DNA from 3 places in the Diaphorobacter sp. J5-51 genome. Region 3 is predicted to be linked to each of the others. Evidence: predicted binding sites of a transcription regulator. Region 3 holds the regulator's gene; each other region holds the start of a gene.
What was found. The regulator NrdR, encoded in region 3, represses ribonucleotide reductase genes. The targets are predictions, from matches to a motif close to CACNANATNTNGTG.
Positions count from the first base shown of each region.

Region 1 (7,680 bases), on a different contig from region 3:
CCTCGGGCGTCTCGTCGAAGCCCGTGTCGCTCATCGGGTTGGGCAGGCCCGCGTTGGGGTAGCAGCTGATGAAGGTGTCTGGCGCGGCCTTGGCCAGTTCCTGGATGTAGGGGCGCATCAGCGTGGCGCCCAGTGCGCAGTTCAGGCCCACCGACAGCGGGTGCGCATGGCGCACGCTGTGCCAGAAAGCGGTCACGGTCTGGCCGCTCAGGATGCGGCCCGAGGCGTCGGTGACGGTGCCGCTGATCATGATCGGCAGCACCTGGCCGGTCTGCTCGAAGGCCTCGTCCACGGCGAACAGCGCGGCCTTGGCGTTGAGGGTGTCGAAGATGGTCTCGACCAGGATCACGTCGGCACCCCCCTCGATGAGCGCCAGGGTCTGCTCCAGGTAGGCCGCGCGCAACTGCTCGAAGGTGATGTTGCGCGCGCCGGGGTCGTTCACGTCGGGGCTGATGCTGGCGGTCTTGGGCGTGGGGCCGAGGGCACCGGCGACGAAGCGCGGCTTGTCGGGCGTGCTGAATTTGTCGCAGGCCGCGCGCGCGAGCTTGGCGCTCTCCAGGTTCATCTCGTAGGCCAGCTCGGCTAGCCCATAGTCGTCCTGCGCGATCGAGGTCGCGCCGAAGGTGTTGGTCTCGATCAGGTCGGCGCCGGCCGCGAGATACCCTTCATGGATGTCGCGGATCACGTCGGGGCGCGTGAGGCTCAGCAGCTCGTTATTGCCCTTCACGTCGCGCGCAAAGTCCTTGAAGCGCTCGCCCCGGTACTGCGCCTCGGTCAGCTTGAAGCGCTGGATCATCGTGCCCATGGCGCCGTCGAGGATGGCGATGCGTTGTTCCAGGATGGCGGGCAGCGCTTGCGCGCGGGTGTAGTGGGGCAGGGTCATGGGGCCGATTGTAGGAAGCCGGCGCCGCCCGCGGTGGCGGGCGCACAATAACGGGCTTTGCGCCATGGTGGGGCCCTCCGCATGGCCGCGTTTTATAGGCCAAAAGTGCCTTTGGCGCTTATCCAATAAGCGCTGACAGCTATCAAAAAGAGAGTCCACCGGTTTGTCCCCCGCGCATTTCGTCCTGCACGACGTCTTTGGCTACGAGCAGTTCCGTGGCCCGCAGCAGGCCATCATCGACCACGTGATCGCCGGCGGCGACGCGCTGGTGCTCATGCCCACGGGCGGCGGCAAGAGCCTGTGCTACCAGGTGCCTGCCATCGTGCGCCAGCGGCAGGGCCAGGGCGTGACCATCGTGGTGTCGCCGCTGATCGCGCTGATGCACGACCAGGTGGGCGCGCTGCACGAGGCGGGCGTGGAGGCAGCCTTCCTCAACTCCACGCTGGACTGGCAGCAGACGCAGGACGTGGAGCGGCGCCTGGCGCGCGGCGAGATCACGCTGCTGTACGCCGCGCCCGAGCGCGTGACCACCGACCGCTTTCTCACGCTGCTGGACGGTCTGCATGCGCGCGGGCAACTGGGGCTGTTCGCCATCGACGAGGCGCACTGCGTGAGCCAGTGGGGCCACGACTTCCGGCCCGAGTACCGCCAGCTCGCGGTGCTGCACGAGCGCTATGCGGGCGTGCCGCGCATCGCCCTCACGGCCACGGCCGACGCGGTCACGCGCGAGGACATCGTGCAGGGCCTGCGGCTGCAGCAGGCGCGGCAGTTCGTCAGCAGCTTCGACCGGCCCAACATCCGCTACCGCATCGAGGAAAAGAAGGAGCCGCTCACGCAGCTCATGCGCTTCATCGACCGCGAGCACCTGGGCGAGGCCGGCGTGGTCTATTGCCAGTCCCGCAAGCGCGTGGAGGAACTGGCCCAGGCGCTGTGCGATGCGGGCCTGACGGCGCTGCCCTACCACGCGGGCCTGCCCGCCGAGGTGCGCCAGCAGAACCAGGACCGCTTCCTGCGCGAGGACGGCATCGTGATGGTGGCCACCATCGCCTTCGGCATGGGCATCGACAAGCCCGACGTGCGCTTTGTCGCCCATGTGGACATGCCCAAGAACATTGAGGGCTACTACCAGGAGACGGGCCGCGCGGGCCGCGACGGTCTGCCCGCCGACGCCTGGATGGCCTACGGCCTGCAGGACGTGGTGAACCAGCGCCGCATGATCGACGAGAGCCCCGCGGGCGAAGAGTTCAAGGCCGTGATGCGCGGCAAGCTGGATGCGCTGCTGGCCCTGGCCGAGGCCACGGACTGCCGGCGCGTGCGGCTGCTGGGCTACTTCGGCGAGGCGTCCGAACCCTGCGGCAATTGCGACAACTGCCTGAATCCGCCGGCCGTGTGGGACGGCACGGATGCCGCGCGCAAGCTCCTGTCCACCATCTACCGCGTGCACGAGGCCAGCGGCCTGACCTTCGGCACGGGCCACATCATGGACATCCTGCGCGGCAAGGCCACGGACAAGGTCCAGCAGTTCGGCCATGAAAAACTCTCCACCTTCGGCCTGGGCGCACAGTATTCCGAAGCGCAGCTGCGCGGCGTGCTGCGCCAGTTGCTGGCCGCCGGCGCCGTGGGGCTGCACAAGGTCACGACCGAGGGCGGCCACAGCTTTGACACGCTGGCGCTGACCGAGGGTTCGCGTCCCGTGCTGCGTGGCGAGCAGAGCGTGCTGCTGCGCGAGGCCACGGCCGCAGCCGGGCCCAAGAAGCCGCGCCGCGGCAGCGCCCCGCCGGTGGCAGCGGCCAACCTGGGACAGGATGCCCAGGTGCGTTTCATCAACCTTAAGGCCTGGCGCGCCGAGGTGGCGCGCGAGCACAACCTGCCGGCCTACGTGATCTTCCACGACGCCACGCTGGCCGCCATTGCCGAGCGCAACCCGTCCACGCTAGAGGATCTGCAGGGCATCAGCGGCATGGGTGCGAAAAAGCTGGAGGCGTACGGCGCCGAAGTGCTGCGGGTGTGCGGCGCCGGGGCCGCGGCCGGCTGATCAGGCGCACCGCAGGCTGGTGGGCAGCGGCCACTGCGTGGGCGGCGCCGTCCGGGCCCAGGGCACGCTGGCGGGCGTGCTGCATTCCTGCAGCACCCATTGGCGCACGCCTTGTGCGGCCAGGTCTTCGGCCAGCGCCTGCAGGGCCGCCGTGTCGAACAGTCCCGCGTGCCAGGTGGTGCGGCACTCGTAGTCCACGCCGCTGGCCTGCACGCAGCGCAGCGACTCCCAGGCGCGGTCGCCACTGCCCGGCGTGCGGGTGATGGCGTCGTAATGTGCCGGCGGCCCCTTGATGTCCAGGCCCACCCAGTCCAGCAGCGGCAACAGGGCCTGCAGCCGCTCGGGGTACATGCCGGCCGTGTGCAGGCCGGTGGCAAAGCCCAGGGCGCGTACGCGCGCGAGGGCGTCGGGCAGGGCGGCCTGCAGCGTGGGCTCGCCGCCCGAGAACACCACGCCGTCCAGCAGGCCGCGGCGCGTGTGCAGCAGTTGCTCCACTTCGCTCCAGCGGTGCGGCGCGGGTGCGGCCGCGTCCAGCAGCCCGGCGTTGTGGCAATAGCCGCAGCGCCAGGGGCAGCCCTGGCAGAACACCACGGCGGCCAGCCTGCCGGGAAAGTCGATGGTGGTCAGCGGTGTCAACCCGCCAATGCGCAGGCGGGGAGTGGATACAGACGGCTCGCTCACGGTGTCTATGGCTCACGGCCTATGCCGAGACGCAACCCAAGCCAGGGCCACCGCGCAAGGGCCGCCCCGCCGCGCTGGTGGCGTCCCCCTTCCCGCCTCGCGCAGCGAGGCGAGAGAAGGGGGAAGGCGCGCAGCGCCACAGGGGGTTGCTCATTTCTCGTTGAAGAACTGGCGTTCGTTGTGTTCGCCCTGCTTGCCGGTGTTGAAGCTGGCTACGGGGCGGTGGTAGCCCATGACGCGCGTCCAGACCTCGCAGGGCTGGCGCTCGGCGTCGGTCAGCTGCATGGCGGTGGCCAGGGCGGTGTTCTCGGTGGCGGAAAAGTGGGTCATGACAAACTCCTTGGTTGGTGGTGGAAGAACTTCAAAAACAATAGCTGTTGGCGCTTGTTGCATAAGCGCTAGAGGCTGATTTCATTCAAATCACGCCGCCAGCCGCGCGCGCTTGGCGGCCAGGCGCTCCTCGTCGCAGCGCGGGCAGAACTTGTGCTCGCCGGCCAGGTAGCCGTGCGTGGGGCAGATGGAGAAGGTGGGCGTGACGGTGATGTAGGGCAGGCGGAAGTGGGTGAGCGCCCGTTTCACCAGCTCGCGGCAGGCCGCGCCGCTGGAGATGCGCTCGCCCATGTACAGGTGCAGCACCGTGCCGCCGGTGTACTTGCCCTGCAGCGCCTCTTGCCGCTGCAGCGCCTCGAACGGGTCGTCGGTGAAGCCCACGGGCAGCTGCGACGAGTTGGTGTAGTACGGCTGCGCCTCGGTGCCGGCTTGCAGGATGGCGGGCCAGCGCTTCTTGTCTTCTTTGGCAAAGCGGTAGGTGGTGCCTTCGGCGGGCGTGGCCTCCAGGTTGTAGAGGTGGCCGGTTTCTTCCTGGAACTGCACGATGCGCGCGCGCACATGGTCCAGCAGGCGCAGGGCGAACTGGTGACCCCAGTCGCTGGTGATGTCGTGCGCGCCGCCGGTGAAGTTGCGCACCATCTCGTTGATGCCGTTCACGCCCAGCGTGCTGAAGTGGTTGCGCAGCGTGCCCAGGTAGCGCTTGGTGTACGGGAACAGGCCCTGGTCCATCAGGCGCTGGATGAGCTTGCGCTTGACCTCCAGGCTCTGCTTGCCCAGTTCCAGCAGGCGGTCCAGCGCCGCCAGCAGGGCCGCCTCGTCGCCCGCGTGCAGATAGCCCAGGCGTGCGCAGTTGACGGTGACCACGCCCAGGCTGCCGGTCTGCTCGGCGCTGCCGAACAGGCCGTTGCCGCGCTTGAGCAGCTCGCGCAGGTCGAGCTGCAGCCGGCAGCACATGGAGCGCACCATGTTGGGCGACAGCTCGGAATTGATGAAGTTCTGGAAGTACGGCAGGCCGTACTTGGCCGTCATGTCGAACAGGGCGACGGCGTTCTCACTCTCCCACGGAAAATCGGGCGTGATGTTGTAGGTGGGGATGGGGAAGGTGAACACGCGGCCCTTGGCATCGCCCGTGGTCATCACGTCGATGTAGGCGCGGTTGATGACGTCCATCTCGGCCTGCAGCTCGCCGTAGCAAAACGGCATCTCCACGCCGCCGATCACCGGCACCTGCTCGCGCAGATCCTCGGGGCAGGTCCAGTCGAAGGTGAGGTTGGTGAACGGCGTCTGTGTGCCCCAGCGCGAGGGCACGTTGAGGTTGTAGACCAGCTCCTGGATGCACTGGCGCACGGCGGCGTAGTCCATGCCGTCCTTGCGCACGAAGGGCGCCATGTAGGTGTCGAAGGACGAAAACGCCTGCGCACCCGCCCACTCGTTCTGCAGCGTGCCGAGGAAGTTGACGATCTGCCCCACGGCGGAGCTCATGTGCTTCGGGGGCCCCGCCTCCACCTTGCCCGGCACGCCGTTCAGCCCCTCGTGCAGCAGCGTGCGCAGCGACCAGCCCGCGCAGTAGCCGCTGAGCATGTCGAGGTCGTGGATGTGGATGTCGCCATTGCGGTGCGCCTCGCCGATCTCGGGTGCGTAGACGTGCGAGAGCCAGTAGTTCGCCGTCACCTTGCCTGCCACGTTCAGGATCAGCCCGCCCAGCGAGTAGCCCTGGTTGGCGTTGGCGTTCACACGCCAATCGGCGCGCGTGAGGTACTCGTTGATGGAGCTTTCCACATGCACCAGCGTCTGCCGGTCGGCGCGCAGGGTGGCGTGGCGCTGGCGGTAGGCCATGTAGGCGCGCGCGGTCTGCAGATGGTTGGCGGCGATCAGCGTCTGCTCCACCACGTCCTGGATCTGCTCGATGGCCGGTGCCTCGCCATGGAAGCGGTGGATCAGCACCTTGGTGGCCTGCGCCGTGAGCAGACGGGCCTCGTCCTCGCCGAACTCGCCCGTGGCCTGGCCGGCCCGTGCGATGGCCGACTGGATGCGCACAGCATCGAAAGGTGTGCGCTCGCCGTTGCGTTGGATGACGTCGCGCGGCAGGCTGGCGACGATCGGAGATGGTGGTGTCATGGCAACCCTTCAAACACTACATATAGTGTTCACAATACCTATCAAACACTATAGGTAGTTTGATCAGGCACAAACCGCAGGGCAGAAAAGGGCCTGTGCAGAGGGGGGCTGCGGTGCGCGGCTTGTGGCCCGCGCGCCACGGGGTGGGGCCGCAGCAGGCCCGCGCCCGAGAGGCTGGGCGGGGGATCGGGGCGCCGTGGAGGGTTTGACGCCTTTTGGCCTTCTGGCGCTGGAGGGATAAGCGCTGGAAGCTATTAAAACAGTAGCAACCGGGTTGCGTGCGGCGCGACGCGTGTCAGGCCAACTCGACGCCAGCCTGCGCATTGCGCACAAAGGCCTCGAACGCGGCGGGCTCCAGCGGCCGGCTGTACCAGTAGCCTTGCATTTCGTCGCAGCCGCAGGCCTGCAGCAACGCGGCCTGCTCGGCCGTCTCCACGCCTTCGGCAATGGTGGCCATGCGCAGGCTGTGGGCCATCTTGATGATGGCCGTCACGATGGCCTGGTCGCTGGCCTGGTGGGCGAGTTTGCGCACGAAGGACTGGTCGATCTTGAGCTTGTCGATGGCGTAGCGCTTGAGGTAGCTCATGGAGGAATAGCCCGTGCCGAAGTCGTCCAGCGCCACGCGAAAGCCCACCTCATGCAGGCGGCGGATGGTGGTCTCGGCCTGTTCGGGGTTTTTCAGCGCGACGGCCTCGGTCAACTCCACCTCGATGCGCTGGGGCGAAATGTCCATGCGCTGCAGGATGCGCACCAGCTCCTCGACGAAGTGCGGCCGCGCGAACTGCGCAGCCGATACGTTCACCGCCACCACCAGCGGCGGCAGGCCCGCGGCATCCCAGGCGCGCAACTGCTGCGCCACCTGCTCCACCACCCAGAAATCGATGGCCACGATGGAGCCACTTTGCTCGGCGATCGGGATGAACTCGGCCGGAGACACCAGCCCCCAGCGCGGATGGCGCCAGCGCAGCAGGGCCTCGGCGCCTGCCAGTGCGCCGCTGCCCAGCGTGCGCTGGGGCTGGAACACCAGGAACAGCTCGCCGCGGTGCGCCGCGTCCTTGAGGCCAGCGGCCAGCTCCAGCGAACGCTGCGTGTGCGCCTGCATCTCGGGTGCGAAGAAGCGCAGCCCGTTGCGCCCGTCCTGCTTGACGCGGTACATCGCCACTTCCGCGGCGGACGCCAAGGTGCTGGCGGTGCGCGCGTCGTCGGGGTAGACGGCGATGCCGGCCGACGCGCTGACGGATACGGCATGGCCTTGGATCTGCAGTGTGGTCTGCAGCTGCGCCAGCGCATCCTGCGCCAGCAGCGCCACCGCCGCCTGGTCCGCCAGGGGCACGATGGCCGTGAACGCGTCGCCCGAATAGCGCGCCACGGGAATGTGCGGCGCCAGGCAGGCGCGCAGCCGGTTGCCCATCTCCAACAGCAACTCGTCACCGGCCGCGTGGCCCAGGGTTTCGTTCACCAGCTTGAAGTTGTCCAGGTCGAACCACAGCACCGACACCCGTTCGTGGCTGGCGTCGGCGCGGTCGATGGCTTGCGTCAACTGTTCGTCGAAGGCTTTCTTGTTGAGCAGGCCGGTCAGCGTGTCGTAGTTGGAGAGGGCGCGGATGCGCTCCTCCGCCTCGCGCCGCTGCGT
Region 1 is NZ_JSYI01000054.1:18,247-25,926, forward strand. Features, by position in the region: gene OX89_RS07460 (homocysteine S-methyltransferase family protein) at 1-883, opposite strand, end outside; gene recQ (DNA helicase RecQ) at 1,047-2,918, shown strand; gene OX89_RS07470 (anaerobic ribonucleoside-triphosphate reductase activating protein) at 2,919-3,599, opposite strand; gene nrdD (anaerobic ribonucleoside-triphosphate reductase) at 3,750-3,929, opposite strand; gene OX89_RS07480 (ribonucleoside triphosphate reductase) at 4,020-6,047, opposite strand; gene OX89_RS07485 (EAL domain-containing protein) at 6,343-7,680, opposite strand, start outside.
Region 1: a site for NrdR is predicted at 6,062-6,075, ahead of OX89_RS07480 (ribonucleoside triphosphate reductase). Genes of this name have one in related genera too.

Region 2 (7,680 bases), on a different contig from region 3:
TGGTCTGACACGGCCCACAGACCATGAATGCATCCACCGCCTCCATTCTTGTCGTCGATGACGAACCCGATCTGCGCACCCTCTATGAGCTGACCCTGCTGCGCGAAGGCTACCGCGTGGAGACCGCCGCCAGCGTGGACGACGCGCGCCAACAGCTGCAGACGCAGAAGTTCGACGTCGTGATCACCGACATGCGGCTGCCCGACGGCTTCGGCATGGACTTGCTGCACGACCTGCGCAGCCAGCAGCGGCGTGAACGCTGCGTGGTCATGACGGCCTATGGATCGGCCGAGAACGCGGTGGAGGCGCTGCGCGCGGGCGCGTTCGACTACCTGACCAAGCCCGTGGACCTGAAGCAATTCCGTGCCGTGGTGGCCTCGGCGGTGCAGGGTATTGGCGCCGTACTGGCGGCGCCCAAAGCCACCCGCCCCGGCGCACGCAATGTCACGCAGTGGCCGGACATGCAAGATCCTGTGCTGGATCGCCTGATCGGCGACTCCGAAGCCATGCGCAATGTGAAGCAGCGCATCGCCAAGGTGGCGCGCAGCATGGCCCCCGTGCTGGTGCGTGGCGAGTCAGGCACGGGCAAGGAACTGGTGGCCCGCGCGCTGCATGCCAGCAGCCAGCGCTCCGAAGGCCCACTGATCGCCGTCAACTGCGGCGCAATTCCCGAGAACCTGCTGGAGGCAGAGTTCTTTGGCGCGCGCAAGGGTTCCTACACCGGCTCTACGCACGACCGGGAGGGCTACTTCCAGGCCGCCCGTGGAGGCACGCTGTTCCTTGACGAAATTGGCGACCTGCCGCTGCCCATGCAATCCAAACTGCTGCGTGCGATCCAGGAGCGCACGGTACGGCCCCTGGGCTCCACGCAGGAAGAAGCCGTGGACGTGCGCATCGTCAGCGCCACGCACCGAGACCTGGCCGCTGACGTGCAGGCGGGGCGCTTCCGCCAGGATCTGTATTACCGGCTGAATGTCATCGAACTGCTGATCCCACCGTTGCGCGAGCGGCGAGAGGACCTGCCCGCGCTGTGCGAGGCCTTGCTGGCCCGTATCGAGCAAGAATCGGGGGTGGCCGTTCCCCACCTGACAGAGGAAGCGCTGCAGTGCATCGCACAGCACCCGCTCACCGGCAATGTGCGCGAGCTGGAAAACCTGCTGCATCGCGCGGTAGCCCTCAGCGATGGCCATGAGCTGCACGTTGAAGGCGCGCCAGCCTCCACCGTGGAGGCACCGCCGCCCCTACCGCAGCCCGTACCGTCCGCACCAGCCATCGCGCAGCCCGCTGAGCCGCACGCGCCCCCTCGTTGGTCCGGCATCAGCGAAGGCATGCCCCTGCCCAACGATCTGCAAGCCTGGCTCGACCAGCAGGAACGGGAAATACTCGTGCGCGCCCTGCGCGAGGCGAGTTTCAACCGCACGGCCACCGCAGCCCGCCTGGGCATCAGCCTGCGCCAGATCCGTTACCGGATTGCCCGGCTGCACATCGAGGTACCGCAAGACGGCGACAGCCATGGCGACGCGCAGCCCTGAGCCTGCGGCCCGGCGGCCCGCCTGGCACGGCGGCTGGTACGCGAATGCGAGACGCATGGACTCGCCCAACCACGGGCCACGCCCCCCGCAGGCCAGCGTGGACCTCATCGTGGTGCATTCCATCAGCCTTCCCCCCGGAGAGTTTGGCGGGGGTCATGTGCACCGGCTTTTCATGAACCGGCTGGACTGGGACGCCCATCCCTATTTCCAGCAGATTCGCGGCCTGGAAGTGTCGACGCATTTCTTCATCACGCGCGCAGGTGTGCTGTGGCAGTTCGTGGACGTGGGCCGACGCGCCTGGCACGCGGGCCGTTCCCACTACCGGGGGCGCGATGCCTGCAACGACGACTCGATCGGCGTTGAGCTGGAGGGGCTGGAAGGTGGGAGCTTCGAGCAGGCGCAATACGCCACCCTTGTGACCCTTTGCAAGGCGCTGCGGCAGCGCTACCCCGTGCGCTACATCGCAGGGCATGAGCACATCGCGCCTGAACGCAAACACGACCCAGGCCCTGGGTTTGACTGGCGTGTACTTCGTGGAGCCTTCGCCGGCACGGGTGTTCTTTTTCCGCCAGGGTGCTGATCCCTCCAGCCACCCGGACGCATTGCCGCACTTTGCGCCTTCGCCTCGCCTTCACTGCTCAGGATGAAGTTGCACGCGCGTTTGCGCGCAAGATCGGCCGGCATGCCGCACCATGGCTCAAGCCGTCGGATGCGGGCCTGATCCTACGGGGGCTGCGACGGCAGTAGAAGGCCCAGGCGTTCAATCACGTCGAAACGATCTCGCCAGCCTCTTACGGGGATACACTACCCCTAGTGTCTTGAACCATCAAGACACACTAGATATAGTGTGCGGCGACAGTCTACGCCGCCGTCTCGCCGGCCGAAGGTGACTGCCCGTCCGCCTGGCCATTTCTCCGAACACCTCCGAGGACCTCCATGCACGCTGCGCCCCTATCCGCTCCTGTTGACACCCCATCGCCTGCACGGGCCACCCCGTCGGCCACGCCGACCGGGGCCCATCCACTGATGCACTACCAGATCATCCGCCGCAACGGCGCCGTGGTGCCCTTCGAGCCGCAAAAAATCGCCGTGGCGATGATGAAAGCATTCCTGGCCGTTCACGGGGCACAGGGAGCGGCCTCGGCGAGCGTGCGCGAAGTGGTGGATCAGCTGACCCAGGCAGTCGTGCGCGCGCTGATGCGCTCGCGCCCCGCGGGAGGAACGTTCCACATTGAGGACGTGCAGGACCAGGTGGAGCTGGGCTTGATGCGAGGCAGCCATCATGAGGTGGCACGCGCCTACGTGCTCTACCGCGAGCGCCGCGCGCAAGAACGCGCACAGAAGAAGGAACAACTGCTACCCCAGATGCCGGCCCTGTATGTACAGGACCAAGGTCAGCGCGTGGAGCTTGACATTCTGCGCCTGCAGAGCCTGGTGGAAGCCGCATGCACGGGCCTGGGATCGGACGTCCAGGCCGCGCCCATCATCGCGGAGACGATGCGCAACCTGTACGACGGCGTACCCATGGACGAGGTGTACAAGGCATCCATCCTCGCGGCGCGCACCCTGATCGAGAAAGATCCCGGCTACACCTACGCGACGGCACGACTGTTGCTGCACACCATCGTGCGCGAGGTGTTAGGCCGCGACGTGAATCCCGCCGACATGGCCCTGGCCTACGCCGACAACTTTCCACAATTCATCCGCCAGGGCGTGGACAACGAGTTGCTCGACCCGCGCCTGATGGAATTCGACCTGCAACGCCTGGGAAGCGCACTGAAGGCCGAACGCGACCTGCAGTTCGACTATCTTGGCCTACAGACGCTGTACGACCGCTACTTCCTGCATGTGCGCAAAACGCGCATCGAGCTGCCTCAGACCTTTTTCATGCGCGTGGCCATGGGCCTGGCGCTGCGCGAGGACGACCGCAACGCCCGTGCCATCGAGTTCTACGAACTGCTCAGCTCCTTCGATTTCATGAGCAGCACGCCCACGCTGTTCAACAGCGGCACATTGCGCTCGCAGCTATCCAGCTGCTACCTGACCACGGTGCCCGACGAGCTGGAGGGCATCTACGAATCCATCAAGGAAAACGCCCTGCTGTCCAAGTTCGCGGGCGGCCTGGGTAACGACTGGACACGCGTACGCGCCCTCGGTGCACGCATCAAGGGCACGAACGGCGAGTCGCAAGGCGTGGTGCCGTTCCTCAAGGTGGTCAACGACACGGCCGTGGCCGTGAACCAGGGCGGCAAGCGCAAGGGTGCCGTCTGCACCTACCTGGAAAGCTGGCACCTGGACATCGAAGAATTCCTGGAGCTGCGCAAGAACACCGGCGACGACCGGCGACGCACACACGACATGAACACGGCCAACTGGATTCCCGACCTGTTCATGAAACGCGTCATGGAAAAGGGCCTGTGGACACTGTTTTCCCCCTCGGATGTCCCTGATCTGCACGACCTGTACGGACAGGCCTTCGAAAAAGCCTACATCGCCTACGAGGCCAAGGCCGAGAGCGGCGAGCTGCCTCTGTTCAAACGCGTACCGGCCGTCGACCTCTGGCGCAAGATGCTTTCCATGCTGTTCGAGACCGGGCATCCCTGGATCACCTTCAAGGACCCGTGCAACATCCGCTCTCCCCAGCAGCATGTAGGCGTAGTGCACAGTTCCAATCTCTGTACCGAGATCACGCTCAACACCAGCGATGCCGAGACGGCCGTGTGCAACCTGGGATCGGTGAACCTCGCGCGCCATCTCAAGGACGGAGGCATCGACCACGACAAGCTGCGCAAAACCGTGAGCACGGCCATGCGCATGCTGGACAACGTGATTGACATCAACTACTACGCCGTACAGAAGGCCAAGGATTCCAACCTGCGCCACCGCCCCGTCGGCCTGGGCCTGATGGGGTTCCAGGACGCGCTGTATGAACTGCGCATCCCCTACGCAAGCGACGCCGCAGTGGAGTTTGCCGATACCTCCATGGAGGCTCTCTGCTATTACGCCTACTGGGCCTCAACCGATCTCGCCCAAGAACGGGGCCAATACTCCAGTTACCAGGGTTCTCTGTGGTCCCAGGGCATCCTGCCGCTGGATTCACTGCAGTTGCTGGAGCAGGAACGTGGCGGGTACGTGGAGGTGGACCGTACGACCCGTCTGGACTGGGACATGCTGCGCGCCAAGATCGCGCAAGACGGCATGCGCAACTCCAACTGCATCGCCATTGCGCCCACAGCCACCATCTCGAACATCGTTGGCGTGGACGCCTCCATTGAGCCCTCCTTCGGCAATCTCTCCGTCAAATCCAACCTCTCGGGAGAGTTCACGGTCATCAACCAGTACCTGGTGCGCGACCTGAAGCAGCTGGGCCTGTGGGACGACGTGATGCTCATGGACCTCAAGCACTTCAAGGGATCGCTGCACGCGATCGACCGCGTTCCCCTCACCGTCAAGGCACTGTATGCCACCGCCTTCGAAGTCGCTCCCACCTGGCTCGTCGAAGCGGCGGCGCGTCGACAGAAATGGATCGACCAGGCGCAGAGCCTGAACATCTACATGGCCGGCGCCTCAGGCAAGAAGCTCGACGAGACATACAAGCTTGCGTGGATACGCGGCCTGAAGACCACTTACTACCTGCGCACGCAGAGCGCGACGCATGTGGAGATGAGTACCGTGAACACACGCCAGCTCAATGCCGTCGCGTCCGGCGCAAGCGACACGGGGGAGGGAACGATGGCACCAAGCTCGGCACTGAACGCTGCCGTGGCCGCAGCGCAAGCGCAGGCTGCTGCCATCCCTGCGACCGACGTGAAGTTCTGCGCCATTGACGACCCCGGCTGCGAAGCCTGCCAGTAATGCCGTGCGCATGCGGGCGCAGCGTGACACATCGTCGCCTCGTTCGCATGTGTCGTGAAGCAACAGATCACGCCTGGCAACGCTTCGGTGCTTTTCATTTTGAAGCACTGCTTCCATAATCCGACCACTGGAAAACCTATGCTCACCTGGGACGACGAAGTCAAGCCCTCATCGCAAAAACTCTTGGACGGCAGTCACTCCAACGACCGCCCTGTGGAGCCTCCGCCAAACGGTTTCCAAGCACCCGTGTTGCAGTCCGTCGCCAGCACTTCGACGCGCACTGCCCCTACCGCGTCTGCAGCACCCCAACACCGCCGCGTGTCTGCGGTCGACAAACGCATCATCAACGGCCAGACCGACGTCAACCAGTTGGTGCCGTTCAAGTACAAGTGGGCGTGGGAGAAATACCTCGCCACCTGCGCCAACCACTGGATGCCGCAGGAAGTGAACATGACGCGGGACATCGCACTCTGGAAGGACCCGAACGGCCTGACCGAGGACGAACGGCGCATCGTCAAGCGCAACCTGGGCTTCTTCGTCACGGCCGACTCGCTGGCCGCCAACAACATCGTGCTGGGCACCTACCGCCACATCACGGCGCCGGAATGCCGGCAGTTCCTGTTGCGCCAGGCGTTCGAGGAAGCCATCCACACCCATGCGTACCAGTACATCGTGGAGTCACTGGGCTTGGACGAAGGCGAGATTTTCAACGCCTACAACGAGGTCCAGTCCATTCGCGACAAGGACGAGTTCCTGATCCCCTTCATCGAAGCGATCATGGATCCGCGCTTCACGACCGGCACACCCGAGAGCGACCAGACACTACTCAAGTCGCTGATCGTTTTTGCCTGCCTGATGGAAGGTCTGTTCTTCTACGTGGGTTTCACGCAAATCCTGGCACTCGGCCGCCAGAACAAGATGACCGGCGCTGCCGAGCAGTACCAGTACATCCTGCGCGACGAGTCCATGCACTGCAACTTCGGCATCGACCTGATCAACCAGCTCAAGCTCGAAAACCCACACCTGTGGACGGCCGAGTTCAAGGACGAGATCAAGGCCCTGTTCATCAAGGCAGTGGAACTGGAATACCGTTATGCCGAAGACACCATGCCGCGTGGCGTGCTGGGTATGAACGCCTCCATGTTCAAAGGCTACCTGCGCTACATCGCGAACCGCCGCGCCACACAGATCGGGCTGGAAGCGCTCTTTCCGAATGAAGAAAATCCGTTCCCCTGGATGAGCGAGATGATTGATCTGAAGAAGGAACGCAACTTCTTCGAGACGCGCGTCATCGAGTACCAGTCGGGCGGCGCCTTGTCCTGGGACTGACATCTTCGTAGACCAGGCCATGATTTTTCAACCACGCTCCGCGCACACAGCACCGTTCGGCGCTGCGGCCTTGGGGCGTTTCCGCATTCGTGGTGACGCATATTCAGTCGTCGCCATGGATCGCTCCACGCCCAATGCAGGCGTGGGGTGCTCTTTGCAAATCGACCCAAGGAGAAAATGATGGCAACTGCGAAGAAACCCGCTGCAAAGAAAGCAGCTCCCGCTAAGAAGACGGCTCCAGCCAAGAAAGCTGCAGCGCCCGCCAAAAAGGCCGTAGCAGCCAAGAAGGCAGCGCCGGTCAAGAAGGCAGCCGCTCCTGCCAAAAAGGCCGTAGCAGCCAAGAAGGCAGCGCCCGCCAAGAAGGCAGCCGCGCCCGCGAAGAAGGCTAAGGCTCCTGCCGCAGCGCCTGCTCCTGTCGCGCAAACAACGCTGAACCCGCAAGCCGCATGGCCCTTCCCTACGGGTGGCAAGCCATAAGGCTACGGGACAGTCCAGCCTACGACCCGGTGCTTGCACCGGGTTTTTTTATGGCAAAGCCGCAGTCAGAAACGCTGCTTCAATCCCGGCGCTCGCTCAGTCAGGTTGAAAGTCCAGCTGGTAATTCTGCGGGCCGCGTTGCGCGATCTTGAGCGCGCCCAGCCGGTTGCCCAACTGAGCGCAACGTGCCAGGGTCCACCCCTTCTCCAGGCCGTAGAGCAAACCGCCACGCCAGGCATCCCCGCAGCCCGTGGGGTCCACCACCTGCGCCGGTTGCACAGGGGGAACATGCGTCCTGACACCCTGTTCCCAAATTTCACATCCCTGTGCTCCCAGTGTGACGATCAGGCCGCGGACCCGATGCGAGATCTCTGCCAGGCTCCAGCCCGTACGGTCGCACAACATCTTGCCTTCGTAGTCATTGACGGCGATCCAGCTCGCCTGCTCGATGAATCGACGCAGGTCTGCGCCATCGAACATGGGCAAC
Region 2 is NZ_JSYI01000078.1:13,939-21,618, reverse strand. Features, by position in the region: gene OX89_RS11205 (PAS domain-containing sensor histidine kinase) at 1-8, shown strand, start outside; gene OX89_RS11200 (sigma-54 dependent transcriptional regulator) at 24-1,532, shown strand; gene ampD (1,6-anhydro-N-acetylmuramyl-L-alanine amidase AmpD) at 1,513-2,112, shown strand; gene OX89_RS11190 (ribonucleoside-diphosphate reductase subunit alpha) at 2,469-5,387, shown strand; gene OX89_RS11185 (ribonucleotide-diphosphate reductase subunit beta) at 5,526-6,716, shown strand; partial or broken gene OX89_RS19125 (histone) at 6,891-7,193, shown strand; gene OX89_RS11175 (carbohydrate kinase family protein) at 7,290-7,680, opposite strand, start outside.
Region 2: a site for NrdR is predicted at 2,367-2,380, ahead of OX89_RS11190 (ribonucleoside-diphosphate reductase subunit alpha). Genes of this name have one in related genera too.

Region 3 (7,680 bases):
AGTTGGCGCTCCCCCCCGCGCAGCACCGTGGCCTGCTGCGAGAGCATGCGGCGTATCGCGTCCAGCGCCGACTCGGCCTTGCCCTCCTGCAAGAAACCGATGATCGCGTTGACGATCACGGCCCCCAATAGCACCCCGGTGTCGATCCAGTGCGCCAGTGCCGCGGTGACCGCTGCGGCAGCGAGCATCACATAGATCAGCACATTGTGGAACTGCTGCAGCAGGCGCAGCCAGGCCGGTCGGCGCGGCGGCGCGGGCAGGCGGTTGGGGCCGAAGCGTGCCAGGCGCCGCGCCACCTCGGCATGCGCCAGGCCGTGGCGGTCGTCGGTTTGCAGCCGTCGCAGCGCTTCGCCAGCGGACAGCGCATGCCACGGGGTGCCGCGGGCATCGGTGGTTGGGGGCAGGTGCATGCAGGGCGGGCGCCGGACGACGCGACTGGTCGGGTGAACCCAGTCTAGGTCCGCAGGCGTGGACCGTGCCAATGCCCCAGTGCCAGGCCGGGGAAAGTGGCCGCTATTGGCCTTCTTTTGCTATATAAACAATAGCTGACTGCGCTTGCTGGTTGGGCATTTGATGCTGTTTTTGATATGCATCACGTGGCAGTAAATGGTCGCCGCGGGCAAGCAGGGGCCAGTGTTTCGCATGTGGCAGGGGAAGTCACATCCCCCTCTGCCGAGGCGGCGGCGCCCGTCATCCATCGGGCAGGGGAGCGCTGCAGGGGATGCCCTGCACCGCCGGCCCTGCCGTGCAACGATCTCAGGCGGAGATGCGTCTTGCCAGGAAGTCGCGGATGGCGAACAGCGTTGCGTCCGGTGCTTCGGTCATCTGGTGGTGGCCCACCGGCAGATGGACGATCTGCACGTCCTTGCCCGCGGATCGCGCGGCCTGGATCAACCCCTGCGCGGCCTTGGGCGCGGTCATTTGGTCTTGCGTGCCCAAGACGAACAGCACGGGGCACTGCACCGCTGCGATGGCCTGCTCGCCGTGGGCGTAGCTGTCGCAGGCCACGAAGCCGCGGTGGAACACATTGACCTGCGGGTTGCTGCGCAGCACCTTGCGGCCCAGCGCCATGCCCGCGCCGTACACCCAGAAGCCCGCGCCTGAGGGGGGCGAGAGGGTGCTGCGCGAGAACACGTTGACCATGCGCAGCGCCTGCTCGGGGTCGGTCTGCGATGCCTCGATGAGCGTCGGCGACACCTTCATCGGATAGGCCGTACCGACCAGCACCAGATGGCTCACGCGCCCGCCCAGGCGTGCGGCGGCCTCCAGCGCGATCAACGATCCCCAGCTATGGCCCACCAGCGCGGCGCGCTGGATGGACAGTGCGTCGAGCAGGGCGCCCACGAAGTCGGCCGCCTGCTCCACGCTTGCAGGGGCATTGCCCGCGCTTTTGCTGTGGCCGGGCAGGTCGACGGCCAGCACGTTCCAGCCATGGTTGGCCATGTAGCGGCTTTGCAGCGCCCAGACGCTGTGGTCGTTGAGCACGCCGTGGATGAACACCACGGTGGGCTTAGCGGCATCGAAGGGCTTGCCGCTGGTGTAGCAGTAGGTCTGTGCGCCGTTGACTTGCACGTACATCACGCACCTGCCTTTCGCGCTGGCTTCTCCGCAGCCTTGAGTGCCCGCTTGAGGTCGTCGATCAGGTCGTCGGCATCTTCTAGTCCGATCGACAGGCGGATCGTGCCCTGGCTGATGCCGCCCGCGGCGAGCGCTTCGTCGCTCATGCGGAAGTGCGTGGTGGAGGCGGGGTGGATCACCAGGCTGCGGCAGTCACCCACATTGGCCAGGTGGCTGAAGAGCTTGAGCGTCTCGATGAACGTCTTGCCCTGCTCGCGGTTGCCCTTGAGGTCGAAGCTGAACACCGAGCCCGCGCCGCGCGGCAGCAGGCGCTGCGCGAGCTGGTGGCTGGGGTGGGACTCGAGCAGCGGGTGCCCCACGCGCTCGACGAATGGGTGGCTGGCAAGGAACTGCACCACCTTCTCGGTGTTGCGCATGTGGCGTTCCATGCGCAGTGGCAGGGTCTCGATGCCCTGAAGGATCAGCCAGGCGGTGTGCGGGCTCATGCAGGCGCCGAAGTCGCGCAGGCCCTCGCGGCGCGCGCGCAGCAGGAAGGCGCCCACGGTGCTCTCCTCGGTGAACACCATGTTGTGAAAGCCGTCGTAGGGCTGGGTCAGCTCGGGGAAGCGGCCGGAGCCTTCCCAGTCGAAGCTGCCGCCATCGACCACGACGCCGCCGATCACCGTGCCATGGCCTGAGAGGAACTTGGTGGCCGAGTGGTACACCAGGTCCGCGCCATGCTCGAAGGGCTTGATGAGCCACGGCGAGGTGAGGGTGGAGTCCACCAGCAGGGGCACGCCAGCTTCATGCGCAATGTCCGCGACCGTGGGGATGTCCAACACCTCCAGCCCGGGGTTGCCTACGGTTTCGCCAAAGAACAGCTTGGTGTTGGGGCGGATGGCGGCGCGCCAGCCGTCGATGTCGCCGGGCTTCACGAAGGTGGTGTCAATGCCGAAGCGGCGCAGCGTGTAGTGCAGCAGGTTCTGGCTGCCGCCATACAGCGCCGTGCTGGCCACGATGTGGCTGCCTGCGCCCATCAATGTGGCAATCGCCAGGTGCAGCGCGGCCTGCCCGCTGGCCACGGCAATCGCCCCCACGCCGCCCTCCAGCGCTGCCACGCGCTGCTCCAGCACCGCGTTGGTGGGGTTGCTCAGGCGGCTGTACACATGGCCCGGGCGCTCTAGGTTGAACAGGGCCGCCGCATGGTCGCTCGACTCGAAGACGAACGAGGTGCTCAGGTGGATCGGCACGGCGCGCGCACCTGTGGCGGGGTCCGGCTGCGCGCCGGCGTGCAGGGCCAGCGTGTCGAAGCCGGGGTCGGAATATCCGGGCATTCATGTCTCCAAAGTGGTGAATTTGTGCGCCATTGTGGGCTATATTTATTCGCTATCGGGCTGCATGCAGCGCCTGCAGAACCCTTCGGAGACTCCCCATGAAAGTCAGCGACATCCTGCGCCTCAAAGGCAACACCCTCTACACCGTGCATCCCGACGAGCCGCTGGCCCGCGCCGTGGATGCCATGGCCGAGAAGGACATCGGCTCGCTGGTCGTGATGGAACATGGCGACCTGGTGGGCATGCTCACCTTCCGCGAGGTGATCCAGGCGCTGACGAAAAATGGTGGCGGCGTGGGCACCATGCTGGTGCGTACCGCCATGGACGACGCGCCGCTGACCTGCACCCTGGAGACCGACATGGACGAGGTGCGCCGCATGATGCTGGGCCGCCACGCGCGCTACATGCCCGTGATGGACAAGCGCATGCTGATGGGCGTGGTCAGCTTCTACGACGTGGCCAAGGCCGTGGTGGACAGCCAGAATTTCGAGAACAAGCTGCTCAAGGCCTACATCCGCGACTGGCCGCAGGAAGAATCGCGGCCGGCCAACTGATTTGGTGATCAAAATAGCTGCCAGCGCTTGTCAATCAAGCGCTGGCAGCTATTTTTTTGGTAGTAACAGTGGCTCGGGGATAATCGCACCCCTATGAGCGGCAACACACTCGGTACCCTTTTTTGCGTCACCAACTTTGGTGAATCCCATGGCCCCGCCATCGGCTGCGTGATCGACGGCTGCCCGCCCGGCATGGAACTGTCCGAGGCCGACATTCAGGCCGACCTGGACCGCCGCCGCCCCGGCACCAGCCGCCATGTGACGCAGCGCAACGAGCCGGATGCGGTGGAAATCCTCTCGGGCGTATATGAGGGCAAGACCACCGGCACGCCCATCGCGCTGCTGATCCGCAACACCGACCAGCGCAGCAAGGACTACGGCAACATCGCGCAGAGCTTCCGCCCGGGGCATGCCGACTATGCCTACTGGCACAAGTACGGCCTGCGCGACCCGCGCGGTGGCGGCCGCTCGTCTGCGCGCCTCACGGCACCCACCGTAGCCGCCGGCGCGGTGGCCAAGAAATGGCTGGCCGAGAAATACGGCACCCGCTTTCGTGCCTGCATGACCCAACTGGGCGAACTGCCCATCCCGTTCGAGAGCTGGGAGCATGTGCCGCACAACCCCTTCTTCGCACCGGTGGCCGACGTGCAGGCCTACGAGGACTACATGGACGCGCTGCGCAAGTCCGGCGACTCCTGCGGCGCGCGCATTCGTGTGCAAGCTACCGGTGTGCCCGTGGGACTGGGCGAGCCGCTGTACGACAAGCTGGACGCCGACATCGCCCATGTGATGATGGGCCTGAACGCCGTGAAGGGTGTGGAGATCGGTGCCGGCTTTGCCAGCGTGGCCCAGCGCGGCACCACGCACGGCGATTCGCTCACGCCCACGGGCTTCGCCAGCAACAACGCGGGTGGCGTGCTGGGCGGCATCAGCACCGGGCAGGACATCGAGGTGTCGCTGGCCATCAAGCCCACCAGTTCCATCATCAGCCCGCGCGAGTCCATCGACATCCACGGCCAGAGTACCGAGGTGATCACGAAGGGGCGCCACGACCCCTGCGTGGGCATCCGCGCCGCGCCGATCGCCGAGGCGTTGCTTGCATTGGTCATCATGGACCATGCGCTGCGCCACCGTGCGCAATGCGGCGACGTGGTGCAGGCCGTGGCTCCGATTCCGGCAGTCCGCCTGGGGTGATGGTAAAAAACGGCTGTAGCGCCCGCCCAGTGGGCGCTGTCAGCTATCAATAGAAGAGCAATGGGAGAGCAGCGGCTTACTTGCGGACTTCGTCCACCAGCGCACGGAACTCGTCGATGTCCTCGAAGCTGCGGTACACGCTGGCGTAGCGCACATAGGCCACCTTGTCGAGCTTCTTCAACTCGCGCATGACCAGCTCGCCGATGCGGCTGGACAGAATCTCGCGCTGCCCCAGGTTGAGCAGCTTTTCCTCGATGCGCTCGATGGCCGAGTCGATCTGCACTGTGCTCACCGGGCGCTTGCGCAGCGCCAGCTTGAACGATCCCAGCAGTTTCTCGCGGTCGTATTCGACGCGGCGGCCGTCCTTCTTGACAACCGTGGGGAAGTTGACTTCCGGTCGTTCGTAGGTCGTGAAGCGCTTGTCGCAGGCGCCGCACTGGCGCCTGCGGCGGATGAAGTCCCCGTCCTCGGAGACGCGGGTCTCGACGACCTGGGTCTCCTGATGGCTGCAAAAGGGGCACTTCATCGCGGCGGTCGATCAGCGATAGACCGGGAAGCGGCTGGTCAGCGCGTGCACCTTGGCGCGCACGGCTTCCAGGTTCGCCTCGTCATGCGGATTGTCCAGCACGTCGGCCACCAGGTTGGCTGTGAGGCGCGTTTCCTCTTCCTTGAAACCCCGTGTCGTGATGGCGGGCGTGCCCACGCGAATGCCGCTGGTGACCATCGGCTTTTCGGGATCGTTGGGGATCGCGTTCTTGTTGATCGTGATATGGGCCTTGCCCAGGGCTGCCTCGGCCTCCTTGCCGGTGATGCCCTTGGCGCGAAGGTCCACCAGCATCACGTGGCTTTCGGTGCGACCGCTCACGATGCGCAGTCCGCGCTGGATCAGCGTTTCCGCAAACACCTTGGCGTTCTTGGTCACCTGCTGCTGATACTGCTTGAACTTGGGCGACAGGGCTTCCTTGAAGGCCACGGCCTTGGCGGCGATGACGTGCTCCAGCGGGCCGCCCTGCAGGCCGGGGAAGATGGCGCTGTTGATGGCCTTCTCGTGCTCCGCCTTCATCAGAATGATGCCGCCGCGCGGGCCGCGCAGGCTCTTGTGCGTGGTGGAGGTCACCACGTCCGCAAACGGCACCGGGTTGGGGTACTCGCCCGCGACGACCAGGCCGGCATAGTGGGCAATGTCCACCCAGAAGATGGCGCCGACTTCCTTGGCGATCTTCGCGAAGCGCTCGAAGTCGATGCGCAGGGCGTAGGCGGAGGCGCCGGCGATGATCAGCTTGGGCTTGTGCTCGCGGGCCTTGGCTTCCAGCGCGTCGTAGTCGATCTCTTCCTTGTCGTTCAGTCCGTAGGAGACTACGTTGAACCACTTGCCGCTCATGTTCAGCGGCATGCCGTGCGTGAGGTGGCCGCCCTCGGCCAGGCTCATGCCCAGAATGGTGTCGCCGGGCTTCAGGAAGGCCATCAGCACAGCCTGGTTGGCCTGCGAACCCGAGTTGGGCTGCACATTGGCCGCTTCGGCGCCGAAGAGTTGCTTGATGCGGTCGATGGCCAACTGCTCGATCACGTCCACGTTCTCGCAGCCGCCGTAGTAGCGCTTGCCAGGGTAGCCTTCGGCGTACTTGTTGGTGAGCTGCGAGCCCTGAGCGGCCATCACGGCGGGCGAGGCGTAGTTTTCGCTGGCGATCAGCTCGATATGCTCTTCCTGGCGGCGGTCTTCGGCCTGGATGGCGGCCCACACCTCGGGATCGGTTTGTTCGACAAGAATATTGCGTTGGTACATGGCAGTCCGATGAACTAAGTGTCCCTTGGCAATCAAGGGCTGCCCAGGCGAACGACGGATCGCTGCGGGGCTGGTGCCTGCCGCGCGGCACGCTCCCCAGTGGTTTGCAGAAAAACGCTGTTTCCTGCCGGTGTCCACGTCAGCGGCGGTGCCCCGGGGGACGTCCGCGCCTATCGCCAGTTGCGTGCCCTGCTAGTGTAGCTGAGCACGCCCTTCATCAGTGCCAGAGTAGGCTCTTCAGAGGCCGCTCAGCAGGGCCACCTTCTCGCCAGTGGCAGGGGTTGCAGGTGCGGCTTCCGGTGTGGCAGGAGCCTTGGTGGACAAGAGAGGTGGATTCACGGGGCCGGCGGGAGAAACGCCCGTGCGACCATTGGCGACCTGTCGCAGCCGGAAATGCTCCGCCAGTACCTTGGCGGCGTAGCCCCCGTCGTCAGGCAGGTTGGCTGCGCCGACGTAGTAACGCAGTCCGTCTTCCAGCGAGCCGGCGCGCGCGATGCACTCCTGCAGCACCTTCACGCCCACGCGCAGGTTGGCCACGGGATCGAATGCCGCCAGGTGCCCACCAAAGCCTTCGTACTTGTCGGTATGCACACGCGTCATCACCTGCATCAAGCCTTGCGCACCTACCGGGCTTTGTGCAAACGGGTTGAAGCTCGATTCCACGGCCATGACGGCCAGGATCAAGGTGGGATCCAGCTTGGTCCGCGCGCCGATTTCATACGCCTCGGTGACCAGTGCCGCCAGCGGTTCGGGCGCCACGCGGTACTTCTTGCTGAGCCAGTAGGCCACGGCAGCCTGTTCCCGCGGCAACTCCTTGGGGTTGAGCGCTACTGCCCGCTCGCTTGCGGCGGGCTCCATAGGGAAGCCCACTACGGCTTCCTGGCGGGCCTGCAGCCAGCCCATGAGTTCTTCTTCTCCTGCCTGGCGCAGATCCGGGCGTGCCGTAAGTGTGATCACGCCAAAGACGACGCCCAGTCCGAGCAGGGCGAAGCCGCTGTGTGTCACTTCCAGAAAACCGTTGATCACATCGCCCGCAAACGTGCGGACGCCGGCAATCACATTTCCTGACGCTGTCATAGCTTTCCTTTCTAAGTCGGCTCCTGAGCGAAGAGCACTGTCGTGGTTGCTCAGGAGTCCGGTCCTGCCAGACGGTGGGGTCTGGGTGGGTATGCCGTTCAGTCCGTTTAGGCGCGTTAGGCCCAGGGGAATCTGTTGACTGTCGTAGCCGAAATCTGTAGTGGCTAGGGTTTTTACTAGG
Region 3 is NZ_JSYI01000130.1:145,517-153,196, reverse strand. Features, by position in the region: gene OX89_RS16355 (cation-transporting P-type ATPase) at 1-410, opposite strand, end outside; gene OX89_RS16350 (alpha/beta fold hydrolase) at 757-1,578, opposite strand; gene OX89_RS16345 (O-acetylhomoserine aminocarboxypropyltransferase) at 1,578-2,891, opposite strand; gene OX89_RS16340 (CBS domain-containing protein) at 2,990-3,445, shown strand; gene aroC (chorismate synthase) at 3,539-4,639, shown strand; gene nrdR (transcriptional regulator NrdR) at 4,716-5,165, opposite strand; gene glyA (serine hydroxymethyltransferase) at 5,178-6,422, opposite strand; ZMP/ZTP riboswitch at 6,457-6,616, opposite strand; gene OX89_RS16320 (lytic transglycosylase domain-containing protein) at 6,660-7,499, opposite strand.